One region of the Mesorhizobium sp. WSM4846 genome, then DNA from elsewhere that is predicted to be linked to it. Evidence: predicted binding sites of a transcription regulator. Region 1 holds the regulator's gene; each other region holds the start of a gene.
The links. Region 1 encodes LexA, which represses DNA repair genes until DNA is damaged. Its sites were predicted from a motif close to TGTTCNNNNTGTGTTCNG; they were not measured.
Positions count from the first base shown of each region.

Region 2: AC0L15_RS32295 (DNA recombination protein RmuC) is a predicted target of LexA. The motif match lies at 1,788-1,805, and genes of this name have one in related genera.
Region 3: parE (DNA topoisomerase IV subunit B) is a predicted target of LexA. The motif match lies at 1,122-1,139, and genes of this name have one in related genera.
Region 4: dinB (DNA polymerase IV) is a predicted target of LexA. The motif match lies at 1,847-1,864, and genes of this name have one in related genera.

Region 1 is NZ_JBVVPZ010000015.1:14,559-17,766, reverse strand. It holds gene moaC (cyclic pyranopterin monophosphate synthase MoaC) at 1-25, shown strand, start outside; gene AC0L15_RS14810 (molybdopterin molybdotransferase MoeA) at 25-1,230, shown strand; gene lexA (transcriptional repressor LexA) at 1,335-2,087, shown strand; gene AC0L15_RS14800 (ComEC/Rec2 family competence protein) at 2,081-3,208, opposite strand, start outside.
Region 2 is NZ_JBVVPZ010000074.1:2,072-5,279, reverse strand. It holds gene AC0L15_RS32300 (GFA family protein) at 89-493, shown strand; gene AC0L15_RS32295 (DNA recombination protein RmuC) at 498-1,754, opposite strand; gene def (peptide deformylase) at 1,860-2,405, shown strand; gene AC0L15_RS32285 (plasmid stabilization protein) at 2,488-2,793, shown strand; gene fmt (methionyl-tRNA formyltransferase) at 2,824-3,208, shown strand, end outside.
Region 3 is NZ_JBVVPZ010000030.1:23,410-26,617, forward strand. It holds gene AC0L15_RS22585 (GGDEF domain-containing protein) at 1-942, opposite strand, end outside; gene parE (DNA topoisomerase IV subunit B) at 1,210-3,208, shown strand, end outside.
Region 4 is NZ_JBVVPZ010000067.1:15,008-18,215, forward strand. It holds gene AC0L15_RS31685 (FAD-dependent oxidoreductase) at 1-447, shown strand, start outside; gene dinB (DNA polymerase IV) at 548-1,789, opposite strand; gene AC0L15_RS31695 (GNAT family N-acetyltransferase) at 2,143-2,607, opposite strand; gene AC0L15_RS31700 (hypothetical protein) at 2,731-3,099, opposite strand.

The DNA.
Region 1 (3,208 bases):
GGATGCCCAGGGGGCAGGCCAATAATGGCGCTGCTTGCGGTCGCCGAGGCGCTCGAGCGCCTGCTTGCGGATGCTGCGCCCTTGCAGGCTGAAAGCGTCGCCCTGATGGACGCCGCCGACCGCGTGCTGGCGGGGCCGCTCATGGCGCTCCGCACCCAGCCGCCATTCAACGCGTCGGCCATGGACGGCTATGCCGTGCGGGCCGACGATGTCGCGTCCGTGCCCGCGAGACTTTCGGTGATCGGCATGGCGCCGGCCGGACGCGGCTTTGCCGGGACAGTCGGCCCGGCGCAGGCCGTGCGCATCTTCACCGGCGCGCCGCTTCCCGCAGGCGCCGACACCATTGTCATCCAGGAGAATGTCCGCGACCTCGGCGGCGGCATGATCGAAGTGACCGCGCCGACGGTTGAAGGCCGCAACATCCGCCGCCTCGGGCTCGATTTCTCGAAGGGCGACTTGCTGCTGGAGAAAGGCCGCCTGCTTGATCCGGCGGCATTGTCGCTGGCGGCGTCGGCCAACCATCAGCAGGTCAGCGTGGTGAAACGGCCGCTGGTCGCCATCATCGCTACCGGCGACGAATTGCTGCCGCCGGGCAGCGACCTTGGCCCCGACCAGATCATCTCCTCCAATGCCTATGGCGTCGCCGCCGCGGCCCGCTTGGTCGGCGCCAGCGCACTCGATCTCGGTATCGCCGCCGACCGCAAGGAGGCGATCGCCGCGCTGGTGACGAAAGCCGTCGACGCAGGCGCCGAAATCATCGTCACGCTGGGCGGCGCCTCGGTCGGTGACCACGACCTCGTCCATGACGTGCTGACCGGTGAAGGCATGGCGCTCGATTTCTGGAAAATCGCCATGCGGCCCGGCAAGCCACTGATGTTCGGGCGGCTGGGCGACATCCGCTGCATCGGCCTGCCCGGCAATCCGGTGGCCAGCCTGGTCTGCACGCAACTCTTTCTGAAGCCGCTGCTGGCGCGGCTCGGCGGCCGCGCTTTTCGCCAGGACATGCGTCAGGCGCGGCTTGGCGCCGCCATGCCGGCCAACGATCTCAGACAGGACTATGTACGCGCGGTGGTGAAGGAAGAAGCCGGCACGCTTGAGGCAACGCCGTTCAGTATCCAGGATTCCTCGATGCTCAGAATGCTGGCCGACGCCAACGGACTGGTCGTGCGCGAGCCATTCGCTCCCGCGGCCGCAGCGGGCACCGCCTGCAGCGTGCTGATGCTACGCTGAACAAAGCGTCAACACATTCATTAAACTTTAAATGGTTGCGGAACACAACTGGAACAGATAGTGTTTGTTCTGGGTTTGTTTTTCTGATTCTGTTGGGGGTCGCGATGCTGACACGCAAACAACATGAACTGCTGATGTTCATCCACGAGCGGCTGAAGGAAAGCGGCATTCCGCCCTCGTTCGACGAGATGAAGGAAGCGCTCGACCTCGCCTCCAAATCGGGGATCCACCGGCTGATCACGGCGCTGGAGGAACGCGGTTTCATTCGCCGCCTGCCCAACCGCGCCCGCGCGCTGGAGGTGCTGCGCCTGCCCGATTCGATCGCGCCGGGCCTCAATGCGGCGCGCAAATTCTCGCCGAGCGTCATTCAAGGCAGCCTTGGGCAAGGCGGCCTTGGACAGGGCGGCCTCGGACGGCAGATCAAGCCGGCGCCTTCGCGCATGCGTGCGGCCGGCAATGACGACGACGTCGTTGCCACTGTCTCCATACCGGTGATGGGCCGCATCGCTGCCGGTGTGCCGATCGACGCCATCCAGCACCAGACGCATTCGATCTCGGTGCCACCGGACATGATCACCGGCGGCACGCACTACGCGCTGGAGGTCAAGGGAGATTCGATGATCGAGGCCGGCATCTTCGACGGCGACACGGTCATCATCCGCAACGCCGACACCGCCCAGCCTGGCGAGATCATTGTCGCTCTGGTCGACGAGGAGGAAGCGACGCTGAAGCGTTTCCGCCGCAAAGGTGCCTCGATCGCACTGGAAGCCGCCAATCCGGCCTACGAGACGCGCATCTTCGGGCCGGACCGGGTCAAGGTGCAGGGCAAGCTCGTCGGACTGATCCGGCGTTACTGAACGGCAGGCTTCCTGGGTTTCTCGGCCCTGCGGTATGGCGGCAGGCCCCTCGCCTCGCGCGAAAACCGCCGCTGCTCATGCCAAGGCCTATATGGCTGTCTGACGGCAAAACGGATTTCTGCGGGCGTCGTCGCCGATAGCGGATCGAAGAAGACGGCGGCACTGCCCATGCGAGCGAGCTGCCGTTTGGTGACGACGAGAACCAGCGGGTTGCGGCAGGGTTTGTAATAGGCTGTGGCATCGTCGATGACGATCAAATCCGCAAAGGCACAGGCCGGCCGCGCGGTTTTACGGTTGTCGGCGAGCGCGATGAGCGCGCCGGACGGATGCCGGGCCAGGCATAGGCCGGCAGTGCAGGTGAAAGGCGCTCCCGGCGGCAGGTCGGCCGGATCGGCGATGTCGAACCGCACATCTCCTTTTTCGAATGTCTCCGGCTCGACGATCGTTGTTGAAACCAGCGCATGTTTCCAGTTGTCGGTGGTGAATTCGTTCGAACGCACCCGGTTGACGGCAAGTTCGCCGCCGCCGATCGGCAGTGCCACCAGATGCGCATCCTCCGAGATCAGCACGTCGGGGGTGCGCGTCTCGGAAATCGTCAGCAGGCCGGCGAGCGCAAAGGGAAGTGCCGCAAGCCGCAGCCACGTCGTCGCCATCGTGGATATGACCAGGGCGACCGTCACCAGCAGAACCGATTGCAACGAAATCAGGCCGACTGCATCGACCGGCGAACGCTCCGAGATCCATCCCGAAATTGCAATCATCGCCGTCAGGCCCTTGCCCATCATGTAGAGGAAAGGGCCGTCGAGGCCGAAAGGCATTGCCAAGGCGCTGAGGACGGCCAGGAACATGACGATCGTGACGATCGGCATGACCGCCAGATTGGCGAACAGGCTGAGCGGCGAGACGCGCTGGAAGTGCCAGATGGCGAAGAGCGCGGTGGCGCTGCCGGCAATGATGGAGGTCATTGCGATGGTGCCTGCCCCAGCGACGAGCTTGCGCGTGACGAAAGCGGCCGGTGACCGTCGCTGTCGCGGCGCCTTGGCCTTGTCGGCACGAAAGTCGGACCAACTGGCATAGGCGCCCACGAGAGCCGCAGTCGCAGCGAAGGACATCTGGAAGCT
Region 2 (3,208 bases), on a different contig from region 1:
TGCCGCGTTGTGAATGCCTGTGTGGAGCTTCGGCGGCTGCGCCGTTAAGCTCGAACACGTCGAGGCGCGGCTGAAGGGAGGAACGAAGATGAAAATCGACGGCGGGTGCCATTGCGGCGCCATTACCTACAAGGCGGAGGTCGATCTGGACAAGACCAGTATTTGTCACTGCATCGATTGCCAGCAGCTGACCGGAACAGCGTTTCGGGTGACCGTGCCGGCGCCGGAGGAGCACTACCGGATCACCAGAGGCACGCCGAAGATCTACATCAAGACCGCAGCGAGCGGCGCCAGGCGCGCCCAGGCCTTTTGCGGCGAGTGCGGTACGCACCTCTATGCCACGTCGGTCGGCGACGGGCCGAAAGTCTACGGCATCAGGGTCGGCACGGCGCGGCAGCGCGAACAACTGATCCCGAGAAAACAGATCTGGCACCGCTCGGCGCTGCCTTGGCTGCCGGAGTTCGAAGGCACGACGATCGTCGAGGAGCAGTAGCCTCTCAGTCGTCGCCTTCGACGACCCTTAGCCGCAGTTGGCCGGTCTTGGAATCGGCGACGCGCGCACCCGCTTCGGTCTTCGCGCTGCCCCATCCGGCGTCGCCCTCCGTCGGCTGCGCCCCGAACTCCAGCGCCTCGATCTTTTGGCCGCGCTTGGTCACCTTAGACGTCGAGACGAGGATATCGTCGATATCCTTGGCCGACTGGCCGAAATGGCTCTGCAGCTTGCGCACCCGCTCGTCGAGGCGCGAGACATCCTCCATCAGCCGGATGACTTCGCCCTGGATCAAATGCGCCTGCTCGCGCATGCGGGCGTCCTTGAGAATCGCCTGGATGACCTGGATCGACAGCATCAGCAGCGACGGCGAGACGATGACGATGCGGGCGCGGTGCGCCTTGTGGACAATCCCCTCGAAATTCTCGTGGATCTCGGCGAATACCGATTCCGACGGCACGAACATGAAGGCGGTGTCCTGCGTCTCGCCCTGGATCAGGTATTTGTCGGAAATATCGCGGACATGCACCTCGATGTCGCGCCGGAACGCTTGTGCTGCGACCTTCTGCAAATCGACGCCTTCGGCGGCACGGATGGCGTTCCAGGCTTCCAGCGGAAACTTGGCGTCGATGGCAAGTGCGGGCGCCCCATTCGGCATCTTCACCAGGCAGTCGGGCCGGCTGCCGTTCGACAGGGTCGCCTGGAATTCATAGGCGCCGTGCGGCAGGCCGTCGGCGACGATCGCCTCCATGCGCGACTGGCCGAAGGCGCCGCGCGTCTGCTTGTTGGAGAGGATTGCCTGAAGTTGCACGACCTGGCTGGCGAGCGACTGGATGTTGCCTTGCGCTATATCGATGACCGCCAGCCGCTCCTGCAGTTTGGCGAGGCTTTCATGCGTCGATTTCGTCTGCTCGGTCATGGTCTGGCCGAGACGGCCGGTCATCGCGTCGAGACGCTGGCCGATCGACTGCGTGAGTTCGGCCTGCCGCGCCCCGAACACTTCGGCGATCGCGCCCATGCGGCCCTGCATCTCGGCCTGGCTTGCCAGGATGCCGGCCATCCGCGCCTCGGCGTCGCGGGCGTGGTCGGCGGCTTCCGCGGCAGCCACCGCACGCGCCTTGGCCGAGCGCCAGAGCGCGACGACGAGCGCCACGAACAGGCCCAGGAACAGGACCGCGCCGAATGCCAGCGCGTGGCCGAGCGTGATCGTGGTGGCGCCGAGCCGGGCGATCGGTTCGGACAGGATGGTGGTCAGGTCGTTCATATCGGACAGCATAGATGATTCGGCCTGACGACACAGATCAAAAGGTGAACGCCGCTGCAAATGCCCCGGTTGACGCTTTTCGTGCGAGGTCTTAGGTGAGACGCCATGTCGATCAAGCCGCTCATCATCCTTCCCGATCCCGTCCTGCGCCAGGTTTCGAAACCGGTTGAGCGCATCGACGGCGCTTTGCGCAAACTGGCCGATGACATGCTGGACACAATGTATGATGCGCCGGGCATCGGTCTGGCGGCGATCCAGGTCGGCGAACCGCTGCGCATGCTGGTGATCGACCTCGCCAAGGAAGACGAGCCGCCGGCGCCGCATGTTTTCATCAATCCCGAGATTCTTGAGAGCGCCGATCAGCGCTCGGTCTACGAGGAGGGGTGCCTGTCGATCCCCGATTACTATGCCGAGGTCGAGCGCCCTGCCGCCGTGCGGGTGAAATATCTCGATCGCGACGGCAAGCTGCAGGAGATCGAGGCCGAAGGGCTGATGGCGACTTGCCTGCAGCACGAAATCGACCATCTCAACGGCGTTCTGTTCATCGACCACATCTCGAAGCTGAAGCGCGACATGGTGGTGAAGAAGTTCAAGAAGTTCGCCAGGGACAAACCATCAGGCAGCAAGGCGCCGGGCAAGTTAGTGGGATAGGGCGATACTCGCGCAGTTTGATGCTGAACCTTTCGAAGATGTTGGCGGGACCCCTGTTCCAGATCAGGAAATGGAGACGCCGATGAGCGACATGCTGATCAGAAATATTCCCGAACCCTTGAAGCGGGAAATCGAGCAGGCGGCGCGTAAGAGCGGCCAGAGCCTGTCGGGCAAGGCGATAGCTCTTCTGCGCGAAGGCATGGTCGCCGAAAGGCAAGCCAGGCTGGAGCCGGGTCTTTCGGCATGGGACGCCATTCGCGCGACTTTCGCTGCTGAAAACGCAATTGGCGATGAATTCGCCAAGATCATGGACGAAATCGAAGCAGAAAGGAAACGCGACTTCGGTCGCCGACCCGCAAAGTTCGCGACTTCGACTGAGCCGACTTAACGGCCAGACGAAGACCGGACCCGGAACAAAATGCCCTTGCGCGTCATCTTCATGGGTACGCCCGAATTCTCGGTGCCGACGCTGCGGGCGATCGCGGATGCCGGACATGAGATTGGAGCCGTCTACACTCAGCCGCCGCGCGCCGCCGGTCGCCGCGGGCTGGAACTGACGCCGTCGCCGGTGCAGCGCGAGGCCGAGCGGCTGGGCCTCGAGGTGCGGACGCCGGTGTCGCTGAAGAACGAGACCGAGCAGCAGGCGTTCCGCGCCTTGCGGGCCGATGTCGCCGTCGTCGTCGCCTATGGATTGCTGTTGCCCAAACCCATTCTCGAGGCGCCGCGGCTCGGCTGCCTCAATGGTCACGCGTCGTTGTTGCCACGCTGGCGCGGCGCCGCCCCTATCCAGCGCGCCATCATGG
Region 3 (3,208 bases), on a different contig from region 1:
GCTCGCAATGTCGTAAGCCTTCTCTTCAGTCATCCGCGACATGACCAGCACGAATTCCTCGCCACCCAGCCGGAAGGCGTCGACGCCGGTCCTGGAGTATTTTCTGATGACAGCGGCGAAGCGGCGCAGAACCTGATCGCCGACCGGATGACCGAATACATCGTTCGTCTTCTTGAAATGGTCGAGGTCGAACATGGCGACAGACATGAATGGGCCGAAAACCCGCTCACCGTAGAATGCCGTTAACGCCCGCCGGTTCATCAGCCCGGTCAATGGGTCGGTCATGGTCTCGGCCTTCAGTTCGATCTGCGCCTGCAAATGATGCAGGGAGAGCGTCAATGCGCCGAGCCCCGTCATGCAGGCGACCGCCACGGCGGAATTCAACCGTTCGGCCCAGTTGTCGGGCGCAACCCCGAGCACCCATTGGCCCTTGACCAGCAGGACCGCGCCGCAAAGTCCGAAGGACAGCGCACAGACGCCGCTCAGGAACGAAACGACCAGCAATATCCGGCGATCATGACCACCTTTGATCCAGAACATCACCCCGATAAGCGAGAGCAGCGCCGTTACCGTCGCGTAGGTGACGATGAAGCCGACGCCGTCAAAGCCCAGCGACGTCGCGCCTGCGCAAACCGCCATCGCAGCCAGGGTCGGCAAGATGGCGCGCCTGTAGTCGTGGACGCCGAGATACTGCATGGCCGACAGGCAGAGGGTCAGAAGGCCCAGGCTGAGAAGCGCAAGTACAATCTGGCAAAGCCAGGGGCTGGGATGCTTGGCATAGTGCCAGAACAAGACCACATGTGCGACGAGCACGAGAATGCCGCACGCCACCGTCAGCACAAAGCGTGCCTGAGGCGCGGTGCACCAGATCGCAAACAGGGTGATGCTGAGGCACGTGCCCGACAGCGCTGCCGCAAGCAGGAGCGAACTGTAATCCAACATGCGTAAGCGACAGCCTCTTCTCGGGTTCTGCCGCATTCTAGGTCAGCAGCAATCCGCGAATACCCTTTTTCGGCCAACCTTCCGGCGTAACCTCCGGACAAGGTTTACAAAGCGTCGATGCCCTCGGCCCATTTCCGCCGCTTGGTTGTCGAATGGTTTTGCAGTAAGAGGCTCTATCCTCGAACGTAACGGGAACCTCCGTCGCCTGCCCGCAAAAAGCGTGGCAGTATCGGGTGGTGATTCGCAGCATCGCAATCCAGGACCAGCATGAACGACAGCAACGATCTTTTCGGCAATCTGGACAAGCAGCCGCAACCGGTTCGCGCCACCGCACGCCCGGCCGACCCGCTGGTGCAGGCGGCGAAGCGCCCGGCATCCCGCGACGGCAGCGAGAGCTACAGTGCCGCCGACATCGAGGTTCTGGAAGGGCTGGAGCCGGTGCGGCGGCGGCCCGGCATGTATATCGGCGGCACCGACGACAAGGCGATGCACCATTTGTTCGCCGAGGTCATCGACAATTCGATGGACGAGGCGGTCGCCGGCCACGCGACTTTCATCGATGTCGAGCTTTCGGCCGACGGATATCTGGCGGTGACCGACAATGGCCGCGGCATTCCGGTCGATCCGCATCCGAAATTCAAGAAGCCGGCGCTCGAAGTCATCATGACGACGCTGCATTCCGGCGGCAAGTTCGACAGCAAGGTCTACGAAACCTCGGGCGGCCTGCACGGCGTCGGCGTCTCCGTCGTCAACGCGCTGTCGGACCATCTCGAGGTCGAGGTCGCGCGCGGCCGCCAGCTCTATCGCCAGCGCTTTTCGCGCGGCGTTCCGGTGACCGGCCTGGAACAGCTCGGCGAGGTGCATAACCGGCGCGGCACCAGGATACGCTTTCATCCCGACGAGCAGATCTTCGGCAAGGGTGCTGCTTTCGAGCCGGCGCGGCTCTATCGGATGACGCGCTCGAAGGCCTATCTGTTCGGCGGCGTCGAGATCCGCTGGACCTGCGACCCGTCGCTGATCAAGGAGAAGGACACGACGCCGGCCAAGGCCGAGTTCCATTTTCCCGGTGGCCTCAAGGACTATCTGAAAGCCTCGCTCGGCGACGAATTCCAGGTCACCCGCGAAATCTTTGCCGGCAAAAGCGACAGGCAAGGCGGCCACGGCTCGCTCGAATGGGCGGTGACCTGGTTCGGCGGCGACGGGTTCCTCAATTCCTACTGCAACACCATTCCGACCGGCGAAGGCGGCACCCACGAGGCCGGCTTCCGCAACGTCTTGACCCGCGGCCTGCGCGCTTATGCCGAGCTGGTCGGCAACAAGCGTGCTTCGATCGTCACCTCGGAAGACGTCATGATCTCGGCGGCGGGCATGCTGTCGGTGTTCATCCGCGAGCCGGAATTCGTCGGCCAGACCAAGGACAGGCTGGCGACGATCGAAGCGATCAGGATCGTCGAGGCCGCGATCCGCGACCCCTTCGATCACTGGCTGGCCGACAACCCGCAGGAAGCTTCGAAGCTGCTCGAATGGGTGATCGCGCGTGCTGACGAGCGGGTTCGCCGCCGCCAGGAAAAGGAAGTCTCGCGCAAGAGCGCGGTGCGCAAGCTGCGGCTGCCCGGCAAGCTCGCCGACTGCACGCAGAATGCCGCGGCCGGCGCCGAACTCTTCATCGTCGAGGGCGATTCGGCCGGCGGCTCGGCGAAACAGGCGCGCGACCGCGCCAGCCAGGCAGTGCTGCCGCTACGCGGCAAGATTCTCAACGTCGCCAGCGCCGGCAACGACAAGCTGGCTGCCAACCAGCAGATTTCCGACCTGATCCAGGCGCTTGGCTGTGGCACGCGGTCAAAATACCGCGATCAGGATCTGCGCTACGACCGGGTTATCATCATGACCGACGCCGACGTCGACGGCGCCCACATCGCTTCGCTGCTGATCACCTTCTTCTATCAGGAGATGCCGAGCCTGGTCCGCGACGGCCATCTCTACCTGGCGGTGCCGCCGCTCTACTCGATCCGCCAGGGCGGCAAGGTCGCTTATGCCCGCGACGATGCGCATAAGGAAGAACTTCTGCGCACCGAGTTCACCGGGCGCGGCAAGGTCGAAATCGGCCGCTTCAAGGGGTTGGGCGAAATGATGGCCGCCCAGCTCAAGGAAACCACCATGGACCCGAGAAAGCGCACGCTGCTCAGGGTCGATGTGATCGACGCCGAGGCGGCGACCAAGGATGCGGTCGACGCGCTGATGGGCACCAAGCCGGAAGCCCGCTTCC
Region 4 (3,208 bases), on a different contig from region 1:
GCGACCGGGGATTCCGGCCAGGGCATTACCCATGGCGTTGTCGCCGGCCTGTTGCTTTCAGACCTGATTCTGAAGGAGGAAAGTCCCTGGCGCGAACTCTACGAGCCGTCGCGCAAGACGGCAGGCGCGATCGGCGATTACCTGTCGGAGAATGCGACGGCGATCAAGAGTTTTGCCGAATATATCGCGCCTGGCGAGATCGATTCCGTCGATAAGCTGCGACCGGGAGAAGGTGCCATCGTCCGCGAAGGGCTCAGCAAGATCGCCGCATTTCGCGATGACGACGGCACGCTCTACAAGCGCTCGGCCGCATGCACGCATATCGGCTGCCATGTACACTGGAACTCCCTCGAGCGCTGCTGGGACTGCCCCTGCCACGGCTCGCATTTTGCAATCGATGGCACGGCTTTGAACGGACCGGCGGTGGCGCCGCTGGGAGGGCAGTAGGGCAGTAGGGCAGTAGGGCAGTAGGGCAGTAGGGCAGTAGGGCAGTAGGGCAGTAGGGCAGTAGGGGCCAATTTCCCTATTCCCCTACTCCCCTACTCCCTTACAGTTCCTTTTCGGCCAGCTCGCGAAACGCGTCGGGGACCGAGCGCGATTGCCCGAGGGTGACCGAGGCATAGCCGACCGCCTCCCAGCCAAAACGGTCGCGGATCTTGTCGATGGCGCGGTCGACGGTCCAGCGTGCCGCGCCCTTGCTGGTGCCGGGGCGGCGGCTGTCGTCGTCGAGGCCGAGCGGCAGTTCCAGCTGCAGGGCCGGTTGCTTTTCCAGATGCGACACGGCGATCGCCAGCAGCGAGATGGTCTTTTCGTGCGGATGATCGACAAGCACCTTGCGCACCAGCGTCTCGGCGATCTCGGCCAGCATCGCGGTTGCCGAAATCGGCTGGTCGAGCGTGATCGAGCGCGTCACCGAGCGCAGATCGGCAAAGCGGACGCGGACCGTCACCGTGCGGCCGGGCCGCGATTTCGCCCGCAGCCTGGTGGCGACCCTATCGGCCAGATGCAGCAGGGTGGGAACGAAGATTTTTGCCTCGGCCGGCTTCCTGCCGAGTGCCGATTGCGCGCCGGCCGATCGCGCCCGGCGCTGCGTCTCGACTTTGCGCGGATCGCGGTTCCAGGCCAGCGCGTTGAGTTTTTCGCCCGCCGCCGGGCCGAGCAGACGCTCCAGCGCCCCACCATTGGTCTTCGCCAACTCGCCGATGGTGCGCACACCTATGCCGGCGAGCCGCTCCCTGGTGACCGGACCGACGCCCCACATCAGCTCGACCGGCAGATCGTGAAGGAACTCCAACTCGTGGCGCGGATCGACCACCACCAGCCCGTCGGGTTTGGCCACCTGCGAGGCGATCTTGGCCAGGTGCTTGGTGCGCGCCACGCCGACCGAGATCGGCAAGCCAAGCTCGGCCCGCACGCGGCGGCGGATGGTTGTCGCGATCTCGGCCGGCGGGCCGAACAGATGGGTGCAGCCGGCGACGTCGGCAAAGGCCTCGTCGATGGAGATCCGCTCGACCACCGGCGTGAAATCGCCGAGCACTTGAATAGCCGCATCGCCGAGCCGCTGATAATCCTTGAAATGGCCGCCGACGAAAATCAGCCCTGGGCAGAGTTCCCGCGCGAGCCGCCCCGGCATGCCGCCACGCACGCCAAAAGCCTTGGCCTCGTAGGACGCGGCAAGCACGACGCCGCCGCCGACGGCGATCGGCATGCCGCGCAGGGCGGGGTCGAGCAACTGTTCGACCGAGGCATAGAAGGCGTCCAGATCAGCGTGGAGGATGTTGGCGTCCATCCGGCCCGTCCGCCCGCGGCGGTTCGAACGCCGCATTATCTTGAGGGTGGGTTTTTGTGGAACATAAAGAGAACAAATGGGGCGGATTGTCAAGGAGTATGGAGGGCAGGGCGCAGGGCAATCGCTTCAGGTTTGCGCTGCCCCTCATCGCCCTGCCGGGCACTTCTCCCCGTATAGGGACGTATGGCGACGGGGGGGAAGGGACGCTCTCATGGATGGTTTCGCCAATCTCCAGCGTTGCAGAAACGGGTGCCGACGCTGCGGCCAGCACCTTCGACCGTCACTATACGGGGAGAAGGTGCCGGCAGGCGGATGAGGGCCAGCGCCGACTTCGGCAATCAGCCGATCGAGCGCTACAACCCCATCTTATAGCCGAGATGGCTGGCGGTGAAACCGAGGGCCTCGTAGAAAGCGTGCGCCTTCTGTCGGCTCTTGTCGGTCGTGAGCTGAACGAAGCTGCAGTTGCGCGAACGGCATTCCGCAACCGCCCATTCGATCATCTGCTTGCCGACGCCGCGAGACCGCCATTGCCGCGCGACGCGAACGCCTTCGATCTGTCCGCGCCAGGCGCCTTTCCTCGATATCCCTGGAATGAAGCTGAGCTGCAGGGTTCCGACCACCTGTCCGGCTTCCACGGCCACGGCCACGGCCAGCAGCTGGTTGGGATCGGCATCGATTGCTCGGAAGGCATCGAGGTAGGACGGCACGAGCGGCGTCGACGGGTCTTCGCGGCCGGCGCCGAGCGCGTCGTCGGCGAGCAGTGCGACAATTGCCGGCAGATCGGGCGCTTGCGCGCGACGGAATTTGATCTCGCTCATCGAGTGGACATACGGTTTGGATTTGGTGACGGCAAGTGCGGTCCAGCCATGCGCGACAGGCGCGTCGTGGTGCGGGGCGACCGGCGCCAGGCATTCGCGGCGCCGGCCTCGCCGACCTCCACCTTACGCCGCCTGCCGTGACCAGAGGCGGTGGCTGTAGCGGCGGAAGAAGCGCGCCAGCAGGATCTGCTGCCTGGCGCGGGCGAGATCGGCGCCGCGCCTTTCCTGGCGCCAGCGCGGCATGTTGCGATAACAGGCAATGAAGCGGGCGGCGTCCTCGAGCGCCTCCTCGGCCGATTGCGCCGGGCGGATCGCCGCCAGGAACAAGGCCTCGCCGAGCTTCAGCCGGTCGACCAGCGCCTTGCGCTGGCCATGGCCGAGGCGCGCCCGGCCGATGCCGTCGAGGCGGATAGCGGCGAATGCGGCGAGCATGGCCGGGCTGTCGCCGCTATAGCCGCAATCGCGGGCGAACTGGGCGGAGAGGGCGTCCATTTTCGTCTCCTTGGCTGGCGGCGGCGCGACGGAGACCCGGTCCCGCCGCCCATTCATCTGGGATATCACATGGAAGCATAACTCAAAAATTGGCACAAGTTAAACTTTT